DNA from 4 places in the Streptomyces sp. NPDC050161 genome. Region 2 is predicted to be linked to each of the others. Evidence: riboswitches for the same ligand, from Rfam matches in the RefSeq annotation. Region 2 holds a riboswitch; each other region holds the start of a gene.

Region 1 (4,473 bases), on a different contig from region 2:
CCGCGCTGGCCACGCTCACCTCCTGCAAGAGCGACGACGCGACCGCGACCGCATCGCCCGGGGCATCCGCGTCGTCCGCCGCATCGGAGCCCGCCGCGTCGTCCGACCCGTCCAAGGCGTCCGGCCCGTCCGCTTCGGCGCCGGAATCGGGGGACAAGCCGGTCGACCCCGAGCCCTCGTTCGACTGCACGCCACGGAAGATCCCGGCGGGCCACCGAATGGTGCAGGTCACGGCTGCCTCGTCCGGTGGCGCGCTGTCCGTGCGGGAGGCGGAGTTCGCGTGCGACCCCAACGGCGGGGGGTATGCGGGGACCGGCAAGGCGGCCCACTACCGGCTCGCGGCGGGCGCCACGGTCGAGCTGAACACCGGCGCGACCACGTACCGGACGGTGCCCACCACCGAACTGGCCGGCCACTTGACCGCCTGCCTGAAGCACCGGCCCGTCGAGCCGCCGCTCTCCTGCGCGGGCAACATCTACGAACTCACCGTGAGCGGATCCGGCGATGTCTCGCACGTCCGGGAGGTCTGGCACGCGTGAGGTGTGGGCCCGCCGGGGCCCGGGGTGCAGGGCCGTGGACTCGTCCGTGTGACGGGAGTCCACGGCCCTGCTGCTGCTTTCGGGGCATGGGCGGACCCTGGAAGTAGGGGCAGGACGGCCCCGTGGCTCGTATCCGTGGTTGTTCGTGGCGGAGGCGCTGTGTATGGTCGAAAGCAATGACTTGAAGTTTCAAGTAACTCCCGATCCGGAAAGAGCGGCTTTCGATGACCACCCCCCTCGGCTCCGTCCCGACCGCGCGCACCGGCGCTTCGGCGCTGCCCGCCCCGTCCCCGCACGGCTACGACGTCGGCCTGCTCCTGCTGCGGCTCGCGGTCGGGCTCACGATGGCCGCGCACGGTTCGCAGAAACTCTTCGGCTGGTTCGACGGCCCGGGTCTTGACGGCACCGGGCAGTTCTTCACCGCGAGCGGCTACCCGGCGGGCCACGCCATGGCGGTGGTGGCCGGGCTGACCGAGACGCTGGGCGGGCTCGGGCTGGTCCTCGGGCTCCTCACCCCGCTCGCGGCAGCCGCGCTGGTCGGCACGATGATCAACGCGCTGGCCGTCAAGTGGGGCGGCGGCTTCTTCGCCCCCAAGGGCGTCGAGTACGAACTGCTGCTGGCCGCCGGCGCGGCTGCCCTCGCCCTGACCGGCCCCGGCCGGTACGCCGTCGACCGCCTGCTGCCGGTCCTGAAGTCGCACCGCCTGCTGTACGGCGTTGCCGCGCTGGTGCTGGCCGTGGTCGTCGCCGGAATCATGCTGCTGGTCCGCGACTAGCGGCGGCTGCCGGCCCTGGGCCGGTGTCCGTACGTGGCGGGAAACCGGGAGGAGAAGGAGGGGCCGATGTCTGTACGTCGCCTCAATCATGCGGTGCTCTACGTCCGCGAGTTGGCCAGGTCCGTGGCGTTCTACGGGGAGACCCTGGGGCTCACGACGGCCGACGAGGTGCCGGGCCGCGCGGCCTTCCTGGCCGCGCCCGGCTCGCTCAACGATCACGATCTCGGCCTCTTCGCGGTGGGCGCCGAGGCGCCGGGTCCTGAGGTCGGACGGGTGGGGCTCTACCACCTGGCCTGGGAGGTCGGCACCCTGGGCGATCTGGTCGCGGCGGAGGAACGGCTTGCCGCCCGCGGCGCGCTGGTCGGCTCCAGCGATCACCTCGTGTCCAAGTCGCTGTACGCCAAGGACCCGGACGGCAACGAGTTCGAGGTGATGTGGCGGGTGCCCCGCGAGGACTGGCCTGGCCCCGACGAGCCGGACCGGCTGCGCCCGCTCGACCTCGCCGCGGCGCTCCGTCGCTGGGGCCCGGACCGGGAAACGGGCGCGGCGGCGGGCACCGCCACCTGAGATACGCGTACGGGGGCGGGGTGCGGCACGACTGCCGACGGTGCCGGGGCTGCCGACCGGGCCTCGCGGGACGGGGCCGCGGCCGGCAGCTGACTCGTCAGGTCCGAGTCGCCGCGCGGTCCGCCCAGCGCTTTTCGACGCCGGAGAGCCGCCAGTACGCCAGCGCCGCCGCCCAGACGACCACGAACAGGCCGACGATGATGAAGCCGACGTTGTCCAGGTCGAGGCCGGAGATCCAGCCGGTGACGCCGTCGGTGAGGCCGAGCTTGTCGTGCAGGACGGTCACCAGCTCGATGGTGCCGATGAAGAAGGCCACGGCGATCGAGAGGCCGGTGATGGTGAGGTTGTAGTAGACCTTGCGCACCGGATTGGCGAACGCCCACTGGTAGGCGAAGTTCATGAACGTGCCGTCGAGGGTGTCGAACAGGCTCATTCCGGCGGCGAACAGCAGCGGCAGGCACAGGATGGCGTACCAGGGCAGACCGGCCGCGGCGCCGCTGCCCGCCATCACCATCAGCGTCACCTCGGTCGCGGTGTCGAACCCGAGGCCGAAGAGGAAGCCCAGCGGGAACATCTGGCCGGGCCGGGAGATGGACCGGGTGAACCGTCCCAGGAAGCGGTTCATGAACCCGCGGGAATCCAGCCGCGCTGCCAGCTCCGCCTCGTCGAACCTGCCCTCGCGCATACCGCGGAAGACCCGCCAGATACCGGCGAGCGCGATGAGGTTGAGCGCGGCGATGAGGTAGAGGAAGCTGCCGGACACGGTGGTGCCGACGGTGCCGAGTACCTGGTGGGCGCGCGAATCGTCGTTGAGCAGGGTGCCGGCGAGCTGGGCGCCGCCGGCCACCAGTGCCGCCATCGCGACGACGACGCTGGAGTGTCCCAGGGCGAACCAGAAGCCCACCGAGACGGGACGTTTGCCGTCGGCCATCAGCTTGCGTGTGGTGTTGTCGATCGCCGCGATGTGGTCGGCGTCGAAGGCGTGCCGCATGCCGAGGGTGTAGGCGGTGATACCGAGGCCGACGCCGAAGACCTGGCTGCCGACCGTGTAGTGGTACGGGACGACCAGGAGGAAGAGCACGCCGAAGGCGACGACGTGCAGGGCGGCTATGACGGCCATCAGCCCTGCGGTACGGACGGTGTCCTGCCGGCGCCAGCGGAACTCCGGGGCCGGGGCAGGGGTATGCGGGGGATCGGTGGACAGGGCCATACGGCGGTCACGCTCCAGCACCTCGTGGATCACTTCGTGAGATGCCGTGGCCGGTCTCCTGGCTTACGGGTGCACGCGTCCGGGCCCGGCCTTCCCGGCCGCGGGCTGCGGTCAGTGGCCCGGCACGTGCGGCGGAGCGCGCGTGCCGAAGGGGTCGGAAACTCCCGATCACAGTGGCGAGGGCCGCTCCGGGCTGGGGCCTTCGGCCCTTCACCGGTCTTCCCGAGCACCACGGCCCGGCCACTCTAACGGAGCTTCCCGGCGGCCTCCATGAGCCTGTTTGTGCTGGTTGATGGGCCTGTGAGGGTGTGTGGGGCCTCCGGTGAGGGTGGCGTGAAAGGGTCAGTACGGCAGCGAGGAGAGGAAGCCGTGCAGGGCGTGGTCGAAGGCGGCCCTGTTCTCAAGGTTGACCATGTGGCCCGCGCCGGGTATCCGGATCCGCTGGGCGCCCGGCACGGTCAGGGCGATCGTATGGGCGTTGGCGGAGATGTCCGTGCTGTCGAGGTCACCGTCGAGGACGGCGGTCGGCACCCGGATGTCGGCGAGACGGTCGGCGGCCCCGACCTCGACGGGCAGGCCGGCGCCCATCGCGTCGGCGTGCACCTCGGCGTTGGCCTGGGCCGAGGCGCGGAGCCGTTCGCGCAACGCGGCGTCCACCGCGGCCGGTTCGCGGTGCGGGCCGTCCACCCACATCCGCAGGAAGTGCTCGACGTAGCGCTCCGCGGCGTCCGGTTCGCCCATCGCGGCCACCTGTTCCTTGATGTGCGCGAGGAGGAACGGGTCGGTGAAGGGGCGACCGCTGACGCCGGGGGAGGCCAGGGCCAGGGCCGCGACCCGTTCGGGGTGGGCCAGCGCGGTGTCGAGGGCGATGCGGGCGCCGTGGGAGAGGCCGACCAGGACGGCGCGGGGCACCGCGAGCGCGTCGAGCAGGGCCCGCAGGTCGTCGTGGTTGGACCAGTCGCCGGTCACGGACGAGGAGAGGCCGTGGCCCCGGAGGTCGTAGCGGATCGCGCGCAGGCCGGAGTTGACGAGCCAGGCGAACTGCTCGTCCCACATGCGCTGGTCGAGCATGCCGCCGTGCAGCAGGACCACGGCGGGGCCCGTGCCGGCCGCCTCGTAGAACAGCTCGCCGTCGTCGACCGGCACGGTGCCGTTCTCGATGTCGGCCCATGTGCTGATTCCCTGGGTCATGCTCCCTGCCATCCTTCGTCTGAACTCATCGGGCGTATCCGCTGTGCCGGAACCGTCTGAACTGCCGGAACTGCCGCGTCCCTTCGATGCAACGTGCGGATCGCGCGCGAGGTGCCGGAATTCCTCGCCCAGTCGAAAAGAGGGGGTTCCCCCCTACAAAAGCGGGGGCCTTCCCGTACCGGTCAGGTGC
Region 2 (4,473 bases):
CGCGACCCGCCCCGCCGTTGCCGCCGCCCGGCGCCGCGGCCGGTACCGAGCCGACGGCCGATCCGGGCGCGCGGCACCGGCTCACCGCGATCACCGGCCTGGCGGCGCTCTCGCTGGACGCGATGGCATCGGTGGCGTACGGGCCCGAGGCCATCGCCCTGGTCCTGGCCGCCGCGGGCGCCCGCGGGCTCGGCTTCACCCTGCCGGTCACCGTCGCGATCGTCGTCCTCCTCGCGGTGCTGGTTGCCTCCTACCGGCAGGTCATCGCCGCGTTCCCGGACGGCGGCGGCAGTTACGCGGTCGCCACCGCCTACCTGGGGCGCCGGGCAGGGCTGGTGGCCGCCGCCTCGCTCGTCCTCGACTACGTGCTCAACGCCGCGGTGGCCGTCACCGCCGGTGTCGCGGCCCTGACCTCCGCCTTTCCCGCCCTGTACGACGACCGCCAGTGGCTGTGCCTGGCCGTGCTCGCGGTCATCACCGCGCTGAACCTGCGCGGGATCGCCGACTCGGCGCGTGCCTTCGTCCTGCCCACCGTCGTCTTCGTCGGCTCGATCCTGGTGCTGATCGTCGTCGGCCTGTTCCGCAGCCACCCGGTGAGCATGGAGTCGGCCGCGGGTCATGCGCCGGTGCTCACCGGCGACGCGGCGTCGGTCGGTGCCCTGCTCCTGCTGAAGGCGTTCGCCTCCGGCTGTTCGGCGCTGACCGGGGTCGAGGCCATCGCCAACGCCGTGCCGTCCTTCCGCGCGCCGGCCGCCCGCCGGGCCCGCCGGGCCGAGGCCGCGCTCGGGGCGTTGCTGGGTGTCATGCTGATCGGCCTGTCGGTGCTGATCTCCCGCTTCTCGCTCCAGCCGGCCGAGGGTGTCACCGTGCTCGCGCAGCTCGCGGACGCGTCGCTGGGGCACCACACCGCCTTCTACATCGTGCAGTTCGCGACCACCGCGCTGCTCGCGCTGTCCGCGAACACGTCCTTCGGCGGGCTGCCGGTGCTGCTGAAGCTGCTCGCGCGTGACCACTACCTGCCGCACGTCTTCGGCCTGCGCGCGGACCGGCAGGTGCACCGGCACGGCGTACTGGCCCTGGCGCTGGTTGCCGCGGGGCTGCTGGTGCTGTCCGGCGGCGACACCCGCACCCTCGTACCGCTCTTCGCGATCGGTGTGTTCGTCGGCTTCACCCTCGCCCAGGCGGGCATGGTCCGCCACTGGCAGCGGGTGCGCGGCCCGCGGTGGGCGGGCAAGGCGGCGCTGAACGGGTTCGGCGCCCTGCTCACCGGCGTCAGCGCCGTCGTCGTCACCGCCACCAAACTCCCCGACGGCGCCTGGCTGATCGTCCTCGCCCTGCCCGCCCTGGTGGCGGTCTTCCTGCTGGTCCGCCGCGCCTACGACCGGATCGGCGAGCGGATCGGCGTCGGCGAAACTCCCGGACTCCCGTGCCGGGAGCGCTCGTTGGTGGTCGTACCGGTCTCCTCGCTGACCCGCCTCACCCGTGACGCGCTGTCCGCAGCCGTCTCGATGGGTGACGAGGTCCACGCCGTGACGGTCGCCCACACCGACGCCGACGACCGGGCGGTGGCCGCGGCGCTGGAGGCGGACTGGGCGCGCTGGAGCCCCGGTGTACCGCTGCTGCGGCTGTACTCCGACCGCCGGGACCTGGGACGCCCCATCGCCGCTTACGTCAGGGACCTGGGGGCCGCCCACCCCACCGCCCGGATCACCGTCCTGATCCCCGAGACCGAACCGGCGCGGCCGTGGCAGCGGCTGCTGCACAACCAGCGCGGCGCGGTGGTCGCCCGTGCCGTACGCCGTGGCACGAACGCGGGGATCTGCCGGTTGCGGCTGCGGAGTTGAGGGACGGTGGCCGTCCGGAAAGAGGGGTGCGGGCCGCCGAGATCACCAAGGGGGGTGGACTTACTAGGACGTCCAACTATATGTTCATGGACAAGCCCGCGGTGCAGGGAAGCCGGTGTGAATCCGGCGCGGTCCCGCCACTGTGACCGGGGAGTTCGTCCTCGCAGGACACGCCACTGACGAGCCAGATGTCGGGAAGGCACGAGGACGGGCGCTGATCCGGGAGTCAGGATACCGGCCGCGGGGTGTTCCGTGTTGTCCACGAGGATGGAGCAGACACGCATGGCACCGGTGCGTACCCACGACCCTGGTGATCCGGCGCACCCGGCGGCACTCCCCGCCCGGTGACGGTTCTTCGCCCCTGCGTTCCAGCTGTTCCGGCGGCGCGCCCACCCGCGCCCGCCGCCGGACCGCGCTGCGCCATCCCCGGATCTCACCTGACGAGAGCAGGCATCCATGGTCCGTGAACTGACCCACTTCATCGGCGGCAAGCACCTCCCGGGAACCTCGGGCGCCCACGCCGACGTGTACGACCCCAACACCGGCCGCGTACAGGCGAGGACGCCGCTGGCCGACCGCGCCGAGACCGAGGCGGCCATCGCCGACGCGGCACGGGCCCAGCAGACGTGGGGCGAATGGAACCCGCAGCGCCGCGCCCGCGTCCTGCTGCGGTTCCTCCAACTCGTCGACGCCGAGAAGGACTCACTCGCCCGGCTGCTGTCATCCGAGCACGGCAAGACCGTCCCCGACGCGCACGGCGACATCCAACGCGGCCTGGAGGTCGTCGAGTTCGCCGCCGGCATACCGCACCTGCTCAAGGGCGAGTTCAGCGACAACGCGGGCAGCGGTATCGACGTCCACTCGCTGCGCCGCCCGCTCGGCGTCACCGCCGGTATCACCCCGTTCAACTTCCCCGCGATGATCCCGCTCTGGAAGGCAGCCCCGGCGATCGCCTGCGGCAACTCCTTCGTGCTCAAGCCGTCCGAACGCGACCCGTCCGTACCGCTGCGGCTCGCCGAACTCTTCCTGGAGGCGGGCCTGCCGCCCGGCGTGCTCAACGTCGTCAACGGCGGCAAGGAGGCGGTGGACACCCTCGTGCAGGACCCGCGCGTCCAGGCGCTCGGCTTCGTCGGCTCCACGCCCGTCGCCGCGCACCTCTATGCCGCTGCCGCCGCGCAGGGCAAGCGCGCCCAGTGCTTCGGCGGCGCCAAGAACCACCTGATCGTGATGCCGGACGCGGACCTCGACCAGGCCGTCGAGGCGCTGATAGGCGCCGGATTCGGCTCCGCGGGGGAGCGCTGCATGGCGATCTCCGTCGCCGTGCCGGTGGGGGAGGAGACCGCCGACGCGCTGGTCGCCCGGCTCAGGGAACGGATCGCCTCCCTGCGCATCGGAACATCCGACGACCCGGACGCCGACTTCGGCCCGCTGGTCTGCAAGGAAGCCGTCGACCGGGTCCGCGAATACGTCGCGTCCGGCGTCCAGGAAGGCGCCGAACTCGTCGTCGACGGGCGGGACTTCAGCCTCCCGGGGCACGAGAACGGCTTCTTCGCCGGTGCCTCGCTCTTCGACCGCGTCACCCCGGCCATGCGGATCTACCAGGAAGAGATCTTCGGACCCGTCCTGTCCGTCGTACGCGCCGCCGACTACGAGGAGGCGCTGCGGCTCCCCACCGAGCACCCCTACGGCAACGGCGTCGCGATCTTCACCAGGGACGGCGACACCGCGCGGGACTTCACCCGCCGGGTGGAGACCGGCATGATTGGGGTCAACGTCCCCATCCCGGTGCCCGTCGCCTACCACACCTTCGGCGGCTGGAAGCGCTCCGGATTCGGCGACCTCAACCAGCACGGGCCGGACGCCATCCGCTTCTACACCCGCACCAAGACCGTCACCTCGCGCTGGCCGTCAGGGGTCAAGGAAAGCGCGAACTTCACCCTGCCGACCATGGGATGAGCGCCGTGACGACCTCCCTGACCGCAGACCAACTCGCCCTCCACCAGGTCACCCTGGACTTCGCTGCGGAACACCTCGCCCCGCACGCCGTCGCCTGGGACCAGGACAAGCACTTCCCGCTCGACGTCATCGGCAAGGCGGCCGGACTCGGGCTCGGCGGTGTCTACGTCCGCGAGGAATCCGGCGGCTCCGGGCTCTCCCGCGCCGACGGCGTCCTGATCTTCGAAGCGCTGGCCACCGGCTGCCCCTCCATCGCCGGCTACCTCTCCATCCACAACATGGTCGCCTGGATGATCGACCACTACGGTGACGCGGCCCAGCGCGCCGGCCGACTGCCAGGACTCCTCTCCCTCGACGAACCGGCCAGCTACTGCCTGACAGAACCCGGCGCGGGCTCCGACGCCGCAGCCCTGCGCACCCGCGCCGTACCCGACGGCGACGGCTATGTGCTGACCGGCGTGAAACAGTTCATCTCCGGCGCCGGCGCCTCCCACCTCTACCTCGTGATGGCCCGCACCGGAGGCGAAGGACCCCGCGGCATCTCCGCCTTCCTCGTCGAACGGGACGACCCCGGCCTGTCGTTCGGGCCCAACGAGAAGAAGATGGGCTGGAACGCCCAGCCGACCCGCCAGGTGATCCTCGACGGTGTCAGGCTGCCCGCGGGCCGCAGGCT
Region 3 (4,473 bases), on a different contig from region 2:
GTGTAGGCGAGGTCGCGTACGAGGTCGACCATGCCGCAGGCGTGGATCATGCGGACCGCGACCCGGCTGACGTCGGCGGGCAGCCCCGCGAGGTCCGCCTCGGCGCGGATGGTGGCAAAGGACTGGCGGTAGATCGCCGCCCCGTCCTTCTCGTAGTCGAACACGGTGCCCTCGGTGTGGTGGGTCGGTGGTGGGTGGGTGGCAAACGGCGGGTGGGCGCGGTCAGTGGCGCGACGGAGGCTGGGAGGCCGCGGCCCTGGCGGTGGCGACGGCGTCGGCCGCCTGCCGCGCGGTGGCGCCGGATGCGACCGGCGCCGGTGGTGCCCCGGGCCGTACGACGGACACCCGGTAGCCGTCGCCGGTGGCCAGGACGTCGATCCAGGTGCCGTGCGGGTGGCCGCAGCGGCGCGCGCAGCCGGACCACTGGACGGGCAGCGGCCCATCGGCCCCGGTGGCACCGGCCGCGACGGCTGCCGCGGCGTCCGCCCGTACGTCCGTCAGGGACTTGGCGCAGCCGGGGCGGCCGGTGCAGGCGCCGATCCGGTGCCAGGGGGAGGCGGGGTCGGTGATCAGTCCGGCGGCGGCAAGTTCCGGGAGCCGCCGCGCGGCGGTGGCGGGCGCGAGGCCGGGGACGATCACCCCGCGCCAGGGGGTCAGGCGCAGCGTGCCGTCGCCGTCGGTGGCCGCCACGTCGGTCAGCAGCCGCCACTGGGCGCAGGTCAGCCGGCCCAGCGGCGCCGGCACGCTGAGCGCCGAGCCGCCGGGCCCTTCGACGATGCCGGGCGCGGCGGCCTCCCCGTACGACGGTGCCTCGCGGTACGCGGGTACGTCGCCCGGCGGCACGTACGCGGCGGCGACGCCGGCCGCCCGCAGCCGCTCGCCGGTCTCGCGGACGGTCGGCAGCCGGTCGGCCGGCAGGTCGCGGACCCGCCAGGCGCCGGTGCCTTCCGCCGCCGCCAGGAAGTGCTCGGCGGCGGCGAGCGCGGCCCGCGGCACGTCGGGTCCTGCGATCCGCAGGGCGGCGGGGGAGCCGTCGGCGGTGTCCGGGAAGTCGTCGGGGGCGCCCAGGAAGAGGAGGGCGCCGCCGGTCGTCCCGTCCGGCCCGGTGGCTTCTGCGACCAAGGTCACATCGCCGCCGAGCGCCGCCACATCGCCCCTGCCGTCGTCCAGGACGAAGAGGAAACGGCCCGACAGCTGCGGCGCGACGTCGCTCGCGCACAGCAGCCCGTCCAGCTCCCCGGCCCAGCGCCGCACGTCAGCGGGGGTGCGGCGGTCGAGGCCCGCGAGCGGTGAGGCGAGGATGTTGCGGACGCGTTCGTGGCGGGCGGAGGGCAGCAGCCCGGCGTCCGACAGCAGCGCGGCCAGCTCCTGGCCGCAGCCGTCGGACAGGCCGCGCAGTTCGGCGTTGCCGCGCGAGGTGAGGGAGATCCGGCCGTCCCCGAGCCGCTCGGCCGCGTCCGCGAGGGCCGCCGCCTGACGGGCCATCAACTCCCCGGCCGGTACCCGGACTCGGGCCAGCGCCCCGTCCGCCGCCGGGTGCAGCCGCAGCGCTCCCGGGCAGGCGTCACCGCGGTCGCGCGGCGGCGTCGTGGCCCGGTGGGGCCGGAGGGAGGGGGAGGGCGGCATGGCGGCGAGCATACCGACGTCGGGTGCGGGCCAGGTCGTGAGCCGGGCCGCCGGGGGAGGGGGCGGACGGCCGGTGCGGATGCGGCCTCCCGCGCGTCGGGCGCAGCCCTTACTATGCAGGTCGGTGGGTCAGCTGGCCCACCGGACGCCAGCGACGGCGCCAGGGAGGAAGCCCGGTGAGAATCCGGCGCGGTCCCGCCACTGTGAACCCGGACACCCTCCGGGCGAGCCAGGAACTCCCGCCGTCTCTACGACCCACCCGGGGCGCGGACACCCCGAGGAAGGCCCTGCGCTCGCATGCTTCTGCTGCTGTCGACATCCGACACCGACCTGCTCAGCGCTCGCGCTGCCACCGGTCCCGTGCCGTTCCGGCTCGCCAACCCCGCCCGGCTCGACGTCGGTGAGCTGCCCGCGCTGCTGGAGGGCACCGACCTCGTCGTCGTGCGTCTCCTGGGCGGCATCCGCGCCTGGGAAGAGGGCCTGGAGGTGCTGCTCGCCGCAGGCCAGCACCGCCCGGTCGTCGTCCTCACCGGCGAACAGGCCCCCGACGCGCAGCTGATGGAGGCGTCCACGGTCCCGGTCGGCATCGCGGCCGAGGCGCACGCCTACCTCGCGCACGGCGGCCCCGCCAACCTCGGCCAGCTCGCCCGCTTCCTGTCCGACACGGTCCTGCTGACCGGCCACGGCTTCGAGCCGCCGGAGCCCGCCCCGTCCTGGGGAGAGCTGGAGCGCCCCGACGCCCGTACGGACGTCGCAGGCCCGCTGGTCGCGGTGCTCTACTACCGCGCCCACCACATGAGCGGCAACACCGGCTTCGTCGACGCCCTGTGCGCGCAGATCGAGCAGGCAGGCGGGCGTCCGCTGCCGCTCTTCGTCGCCTCGCTGCGGGCGCCCGAGCCCGAGCTGATCGACGCGCTGCGCCCGGCCGACGCCATCGTCACCACCGTCCTGGCCGCCGGCGGCACCAAGCCCGCCGAGGCGTCCGCGGGCGGCGACGACGAGTCCTGGGACGCGGGCGCGCTGGCAGGACTGGACGTCCCGATCCTCCAGGCCCTGTGCCTGACCGGCACCCGCGCCGCCTGGGAGGAGAACGACGAGGGCCTGTCCCCGCTCGACGCCGCCACCCAGATCGCGGTCCCGGAGTTCGACGGCCGCCTGATCACCGTCCCGTTCTCCTTCAAGGAGATCGACGAGGACGGCCTGCCGACCTACGCCGCCGACCCCGAGCGCGCCGCCCGGGTCGCCGGCATCGCGGTCCGGCACGCCCGCCTGCGCCACATCCCGGCCGCCGACAAGCGCCTCGCGCTGGTCCTGTCCGCGTACCCCACCAAGCACTCCCGCATCGGCAACGCCGTCGGCCTCGACACCCCCGCATCGGCCGTGGCCCTGCTGCGCCGACTGCGCGACGAGGGCTACGACTTCGGCACCGAAGAGGTACCGGGACTGGCGTCGGGCGACGGCGACGAGCTGATCTACGCCCTGATCGAGGCCGGCGGCCACGACCAGGAATGGCTCACCGAGGAGCAGCTGGCCCGCAACCCCGTCCGCATCCCGGCCGCCGACTACAAGCGCTGGTACGCCACGCTCCCGCAGGAGCTGCGCGACTCCGTCGAGCAGCACTGGGGCCCGCCGCCCGGCGAGATGTTCCTGGACCGCAGCCACGTCGGCGAGCCGGGGCGCGACCCCGAGGGCGACATCGTCCTCGCCGCCCTGCGCCGCGGCAATCTCCTCGTCCTCATCCAGCCGCCGCGCGGCTTCGGCGAGAACCCGATCGCGATCTACCACGACCCCGATCTGCCGCCCTCGCACCACTACCTGGCGGCCTACCGCTGGATCGCCGCGTCCGCCGACGACGGCGGCTTCGGCGCCGACGCCATGGTCCACCTCGGCAAGCACGGCAACCTGGAGTGGCTGCCCGGCAAGAACGCCGGCCTGTCCGCCGCCTGCGGCCCGGATGCCGCACTCGGCGACCTCCCCCTCATCTACCCCTTCCTGGTCAACGACCCCGGCGAGGGCACCCAGGCCAAGCGCCGGGTCCACGCCACCCTCGTCGACCACCTCGTCCCGCCGATGGCCCGCGCGGAGTCGTACGGCGACATCGCCCGCCTGGAACAGCTCCTCGACGAGTACGCCGCGATCTCCGCCATGGACCCGGCCAAGCTGCCCGCCATCCGCGCGCAGATCTGGACCCTCATCCAGGCCGCCAAGCTCGACCACGACCTCGGCCTCGAAGCCCGCCCGGACGACGACGGCTTCGACGACTTCCTGCTGCACGTCGACGGCTGGCTGTGTGAGGTCAAGGACGCCCAGATCCGCGACGGCCTGCACGTCCTGGGCGGCGCCCCCACCGGCGCGGCCCGCGTCAACCTCGTCCTCGCCATCCTCCGCGCCCGCCAGATCTGGGGCGGCACCTCCGCCCTCCCCGGCCTGCGCGAGGCACTCGGCCTCGACGAGTCCGCGGCGACCCGCACCGCCGCCGATGACACCGAGGAGCGCGCCCGCGCCCTCGTCCAGGCGATGGAGGACGCCGCCTGGGATCCGGCCGCTGCGGAGCGCGTGAGTGCCGAACTCCCGCCCGCCCAGCGGGAACCGGTCACCGCCATCCTCGCCTTCGCGGCCCAGGAGGTCGTCCCCCGCCTGGCCGGCACCACCGACGAGATCGCCCACGCCGTCCATGCGCTCAACGGCGGCTTCGTCCCCGCGGGCCCGTCGGGCTCCCCCCTCCGCGGCCTGGTCAACGTCCTCCCGACCGGTCGTAACTTCTACTCCGTCGACCCGAAGGCCGTCCCGTCCCGCCTCGCCTGGGAGACCGGCCAGGCGCTGGCCGACTCCCTCCTGGAGCGCTAC
Region 4 (4,473 bases), on a different contig from region 2:
GCACCTGGGTGACGTGGTTCCTGCTCGGCGGCGACCTCTACACCGCTTACACCTTCGTGGCCGTCCCGGCGGCCATCTACGCCGCGGGCGCGGCCGGCTTCTTCGCCGTCCCCTACACGATCCTCGTGTACCCGTTGATCTTCACCTTCCTGCCCCGCCTCTGGTCGGTCTCGCACAAGCACGGCTACGTCACCACCTCCGACTTCGTGCGCGGCCGGTTCGGCTCGAAGGGCCTGTCGCTGGCCATCGCGCTCACCGGCATCCTGGCGACGATGCCGTACATCGCCCTCCAACTGGTCGGCATCCAGGCCGTCCTGGATGTGATGGGTGTCGGCGGCGGCGAGAACACCAACTGGTTCGTCAAGGACCTCCCGCTGCTGATCGCGTTCGCGGTGCTGGCCGCGTACACCTACTCATCGGGCCTGCGCGCGCCGGCGCTGATCGCATTCGTCAAGGACGGGCTGATCTACCTGGTCATCGCCGTCGCCATCATCTACATCCCGATCAAACTCGGCGGTTTCGACGCCATCTTCGACGCGGCGGGCAAGGCGTTCGCCGAGCCGGGGCCGACCGGCAAGCCGCGCGGTGAGCTGGCCAGCGGCCCCAACAACCAGTGGGCGTACGCCACTTTGGCGCTCGGCTCGGCGCTCGCGCTGTTCATGTATCCGCACTCGATCACCGCGACGCTGTCGTCCCGCAGTCGCAACGTGATCCGCCGCAACACCACCATCCTGCCGCTGTACTCGCTCATGCTGGGCTTCCTCGCGCTGCTCGGCTTCATGGCGATCAAGGCGGGCACGGACACCCACGGCAACGCGCAGCTGGCGATCCCGCAGCTGTTCGAGGACATGTTCCCGAGCTGGTTCTCCGGCGTGGCGTTCGCCGCGATCGGGATCGGCGCGCTGGTGCCCGCCGCCATCATGTCCATCGCGGCGGCCAACCTCTTCACCCGCAACGTCTACAAGGACTTCATCAAGCCGCACGCCACCCCGGCGCAGGAGCACAAGGTCGCCAAGCTCGTCTCACTGCTCGTGAAGGTCGGCGCGCTGATCTTCGTCCTGGGCATGGACAAGACCGTGGCGATCAACTTCCAGCTGCTGGGCGGCATCTGGATCCTGCAGACCATGCCGTCGCTGGTCGGCGGCCTGTTCACCCGCTGGTTCCACCGCTGGGCGCTGCTGGCCGGCTGGGCGGTCGGCATGGTCTACGGCACGCTCGCGGCGTACGGCGTGGCAAGCCCGACGCAAGCGCACTTCGGCGGCTCCAACGCCGAGATCCCCGGCATCGGCCAGATCGGCTACATCGGCCTGACCGCGATCGTGCTCAACGTCCTGGTGACGGTCGTGCTGACCTTCGTCCTGCGGGCCCTGAAGGCGCCTGACGGCGTCGACGAGACCAGCCCCGGGGACTACACCGCGGACGTCGGCGACAAGGCCGCCGACTCCGAACTGCCGCCCACAGCAGTGGGTTCGGCGACCGGCCACTGACCCCGGCTCTCTCCGGCACCCGCACGGGCCGTCACGTCCCTCCGGACGCGGCGGCCCGTCGCCGTATGGGGGCGGGCACGGCGGGCCGTCGCCGTATTGGGACGGACGCGGCGGGCCGTCCGCCCGGGGTCAGCTCTACCCCGCCGATGAATTCCAGCCGCACGCCTTCCTCCGCCCGCTCGACTATCCGGGCGGCCTCTTCGAAGTAGTCGGTGAGCGTGCTGTGCGGCCGGTCGGCGAGCGCGGTCATGGGGCCTCCTCCTGCTGTCGTCGCAGTGCGGGGAACGTGGGAACGACGATAGCGGGGACCACTGACAGACACCGCGCGATCACACACGACTCACTAGATGTGGGGGTGCGCACGAGGTGGCACCCCCACATGTATGCTCGTGCTCGCTGTCGCCGCAGGGGAATCCGGTGTGAGTCCGGAACTGTCCCGCAACGGTGTACGTATGCGCAGACATCGCTTCACCGCCTGTCGTGCGCACCTGTGAGTCCGAAGACCTGCCGACAGTACGCCCGCGCCGCCATCGGCGTGGACGTCGATACGTCCGGGCCCCGAGGGATGGGCCGGTGGACGCCGCGCGGTGTGCCCGCGCCCCGTGTGTCCGGGGTGCCGTATGCCCGCGTGCGGCCGTCGCGCACCGCCCCTCCCGGCCCCCGCCGAGTGAGGGAGAGCACCACGTGACCATCGCGCCAACGGAGTCCGCGACAGCCGCCGAGGCCGGATCGCCCGATGCGGCCACGCTCCCCACCGCGGACGGCCGCCCCCAGCACGCCGACGACGCCCCTGGCACCGCCCTGCTGCGCACCCTGACCGAGCTGACCGCCGACCTCACCGCGACCGACCCCGGCAAGGTGGCCGCCGCCGCGCTCCGCGGCCGGCACCCCGGCTCCGACGAGGCCGAGCTGCGCACCCTGGCCATCGACGCGGCGGCCGGCCTGATCGGCGACGAGCCGCAGTACTCCAAGCTCGCCGCGCGGCTGCTCACCCTCGCCATCGCCGAAGAGGCCGCCGGCCAGGGCTCCGTGGCGTTCTCCGCCTCCGTCGAGGTCGGCCACCGCGAAGGTTTGATCGCCGACCGGACCGCCGCGTTCGTCCGCAGCCACGCGGCCCGCCTGGACGCGCTGGTCGAGAAGGCACTCGCGGACGGTGCCGACGACCGCTTCGGCTACTTCGGTCTGCGCACCCTGCACTCGCGCTATCTGCTGCGGCACCCCACCACCCGCCAGGTCATCGAGACCCCGCAGCACTTCCTGCTGCGGGTGGCCTGCGGCCTCGCCGAGAACGACTCCGCGGCGGCGCTCGACGACGTCGCCGAGCTGTACCGGCTGACCAGCTCGCTGTCCTACCTCCCCTCCTCCCCCACCCTCTTCAACTCCGGCACCCGCCACCCGCAGATGTCCTCCTGCTACCTGCTGGACTCGCCGCTGGACGAGCTGGACTCGATCTACGACCGCTACCACCAGGTCGCCAGGCTCTCCAAGCACGCCGGCGGCATCGGCCTCTCCTACTCCCGTATCCGGGCGCGCGGTTCGCTGATCCGCGGCACCAACGGCCACTCCAACGGCATCGTGCCGTTCCTGCGGACCCTGGACGCCTCGGTGGCCGCGGTGAACCAGGGCGGCCGGCGCAAGGGCGCGGCCTGCGTCTACCTGGAGACGTGGCACGCGGACATCGAGGAATTCCTGGAGCTGCGCGACAACACCGGCGAGGAGGCCAGGCGCACCCACAACCTGAACATCGCGCACTGGATCCCGGACGAGTTCATGCGCCGGGTGGAGGCGGACGCCGACTGGTCGCTGTTCTCGCCGTCCGACGTGCCGGAACTGGTCGACCTGTGGGGCGACGCGTTCGACGCCGCGTACCGCAAGGCGGAGGCCGAAGGCCGCGCCCTGAAGCAGATCCCGGCGCGAGTGCTCTACGCCCGGATGATGCGGACCCTCGCACAGACCGGCAACGGCTGGATGACGTTCAAGGACGCCGCCAACCGCACCGCCAACCAGACCGCCGAGCCCGGCAAGGTCGTGCACTCGTCCAACCTGTGCACCGAGATCCTGGAGGTGACGGACGACGGGGAGACCGCGGTCTGCAACCTCGGGTCGGTCAACCTCGCGGCTCACCTGGGTGAGAACGGCGAGATGGACTGGGAGCGGCTGGACGCCACCGTCCGCACCGCCGTCGCCTTCCTCGACCGGGTCGTGGACATCAACTTCTACCCGACCGAGCAGGCCGGCGCCTCCAACTCCCGCTGGCGGCCGGTCGGTCTGGGCCTGATGGGCCTCCAGGACGTCTTCTTCCGGCTGCGGCTGCCGTTCGACTCCCCCGAGGCGACGGAGCTGTCCACCCGGATCTCCGAGCGCATCATGCTCGCCGCCTACGAGTCGTCCGCCGACCTCGCCGAGCGGCACGGCCCGCACCCGGCGTGGTCCGCGACGCGTACCGCCCGCGGCGTGCTGCACCCCGACCACTACCCGAACGCCGAGCCCCGCTGGGCGGACCGCTGGGAGGCGCTGCGCGCCCGGATCGCCACGACCGGTATGCGCAACTCGCTGCTCCTGGCCATCGCGCCGACCGCGACCATCGCCTCCATCGCCGGTGTCTACGAGTGCATCGAGCCGCAGGTCTCCAACCTCTTCAAGCGCGAGACCCTGTCGGGCGAGTTCCTCCAGGTGAACGCCTACCTGATCGAGGAGTTGAAGGCGCTGGGCCTGTGGGACGCGCGGACCCGTGACGCGCTGCGCGAGGCCAACGGCTCGGTGCAGGACGTCGCGTGGATCCCCGAGGAGATCCGCGCGCTGTACCGCACCGCCTGGGAGGTCCCGCAGCGCGCGCTGATCGACATGGCCGCGGCCCGTACGCCCTACCTCGACCAGAGCCAGTCGCTGAACCTCTTCATGGCGTCGCCGACCATCGGCAAGCTCAGCTCGATGTACGCCTACGCCTGGAAGCGCGGCATCAAGACCACGTACTACCTGCGCTCCC

The links. A riboswitch is a leader RNA that binds a small molecule or an ion and turns the genes downstream of it on or off. The one in region 2 is predicted to bind cobalamin.
Region 1: it holds a riboswitch for cobalamin, as region 2 does, so the genes downstream of both, ACIBK8_RS27320 (HoxN/HupN/NixA family nickel/cobalt transporter) here and ACIBK8_RS09450 (CoA-acylating methylmalonate-semialdehyde dehydrogenase) in region 2, are expected to answer to the same signal.
Region 3: it holds a riboswitch for cobalamin, as region 2 does, so the genes downstream of both, cobN (cobaltochelatase subunit CobN) here and ACIBK8_RS09450 (CoA-acylating methylmalonate-semialdehyde dehydrogenase) in region 2, are expected to answer to the same signal.
Region 4: it holds a riboswitch for cobalamin, as region 2 does, so the genes downstream of both, ACIBK8_RS01285 (ribonucleoside-diphosphate reductase subunit alpha) here and ACIBK8_RS09450 (CoA-acylating methylmalonate-semialdehyde dehydrogenase) in region 2, are expected to answer to the same signal.

What each region holds. Positions count from the first base shown of each region.
Region 1 is NZ_JBITJM010000019.1:133,872-138,344, forward strand. It holds gene ACIBK8_RS27305 (hypothetical protein) at 1-539, shown strand, start outside; gene ACIBK8_RS27310 (DoxX family protein) at 764-1,315, shown strand; gene ACIBK8_RS27315 (VOC family protein) at 1,382-1,882, shown strand; gene ACIBK8_RS27320 (HoxN/HupN/NixA family nickel/cobalt transporter) at 1,980-3,125, opposite strand; cobalamin riboswitch at 3,123-3,341, opposite strand; gene ACIBK8_RS27325 (alpha/beta fold hydrolase) at 3,435-4,283, opposite strand; gene ACIBK8_RS27330 (nucleoside/nucleotide kinase family protein) at 4,466-4,473, opposite strand, start outside.
Region 2 is NZ_JBITJM010000004.1:367,053-371,525, forward strand. It holds gene ACIBK8_RS09445 (APC family permease) at 1-1,844, shown strand, start outside; cobalamin riboswitch at 1,927-2,102, shown strand; gene ACIBK8_RS09450 (CoA-acylating methylmalonate-semialdehyde dehydrogenase) at 2,301-3,800, shown strand; gene ACIBK8_RS09455 (acyl-CoA dehydrogenase family protein) at 3,797-4,473, shown strand, end outside.
Region 3 is NZ_JBITJM010000013.1:164,762-169,234, reverse strand. It holds gene ACIBK8_RS22195 (precorrin-8X methylmutase) at 1-164, opposite strand, end outside; gene cobG (precorrin-3B synthase) at 223-1,626, opposite strand; cobalamin riboswitch at 1,751-1,886, shown strand; gene cobN (cobaltochelatase subunit CobN) at 1,924-4,473, shown strand, end outside.
Region 4 is NZ_JBITJM010000001.1:288,809-293,281, reverse strand. It holds gene mctP (monocarboxylate uptake permease MctP) at 1-1,487, shown strand, start outside; gene ACIBK8_RS01290 (hypothetical protein) at 1,519-1,737, opposite strand; cobalamin riboswitch at 1,854-2,014, shown strand; gene ACIBK8_RS01285 (ribonucleoside-diphosphate reductase subunit alpha) at 2,172-4,473, shown strand, end outside.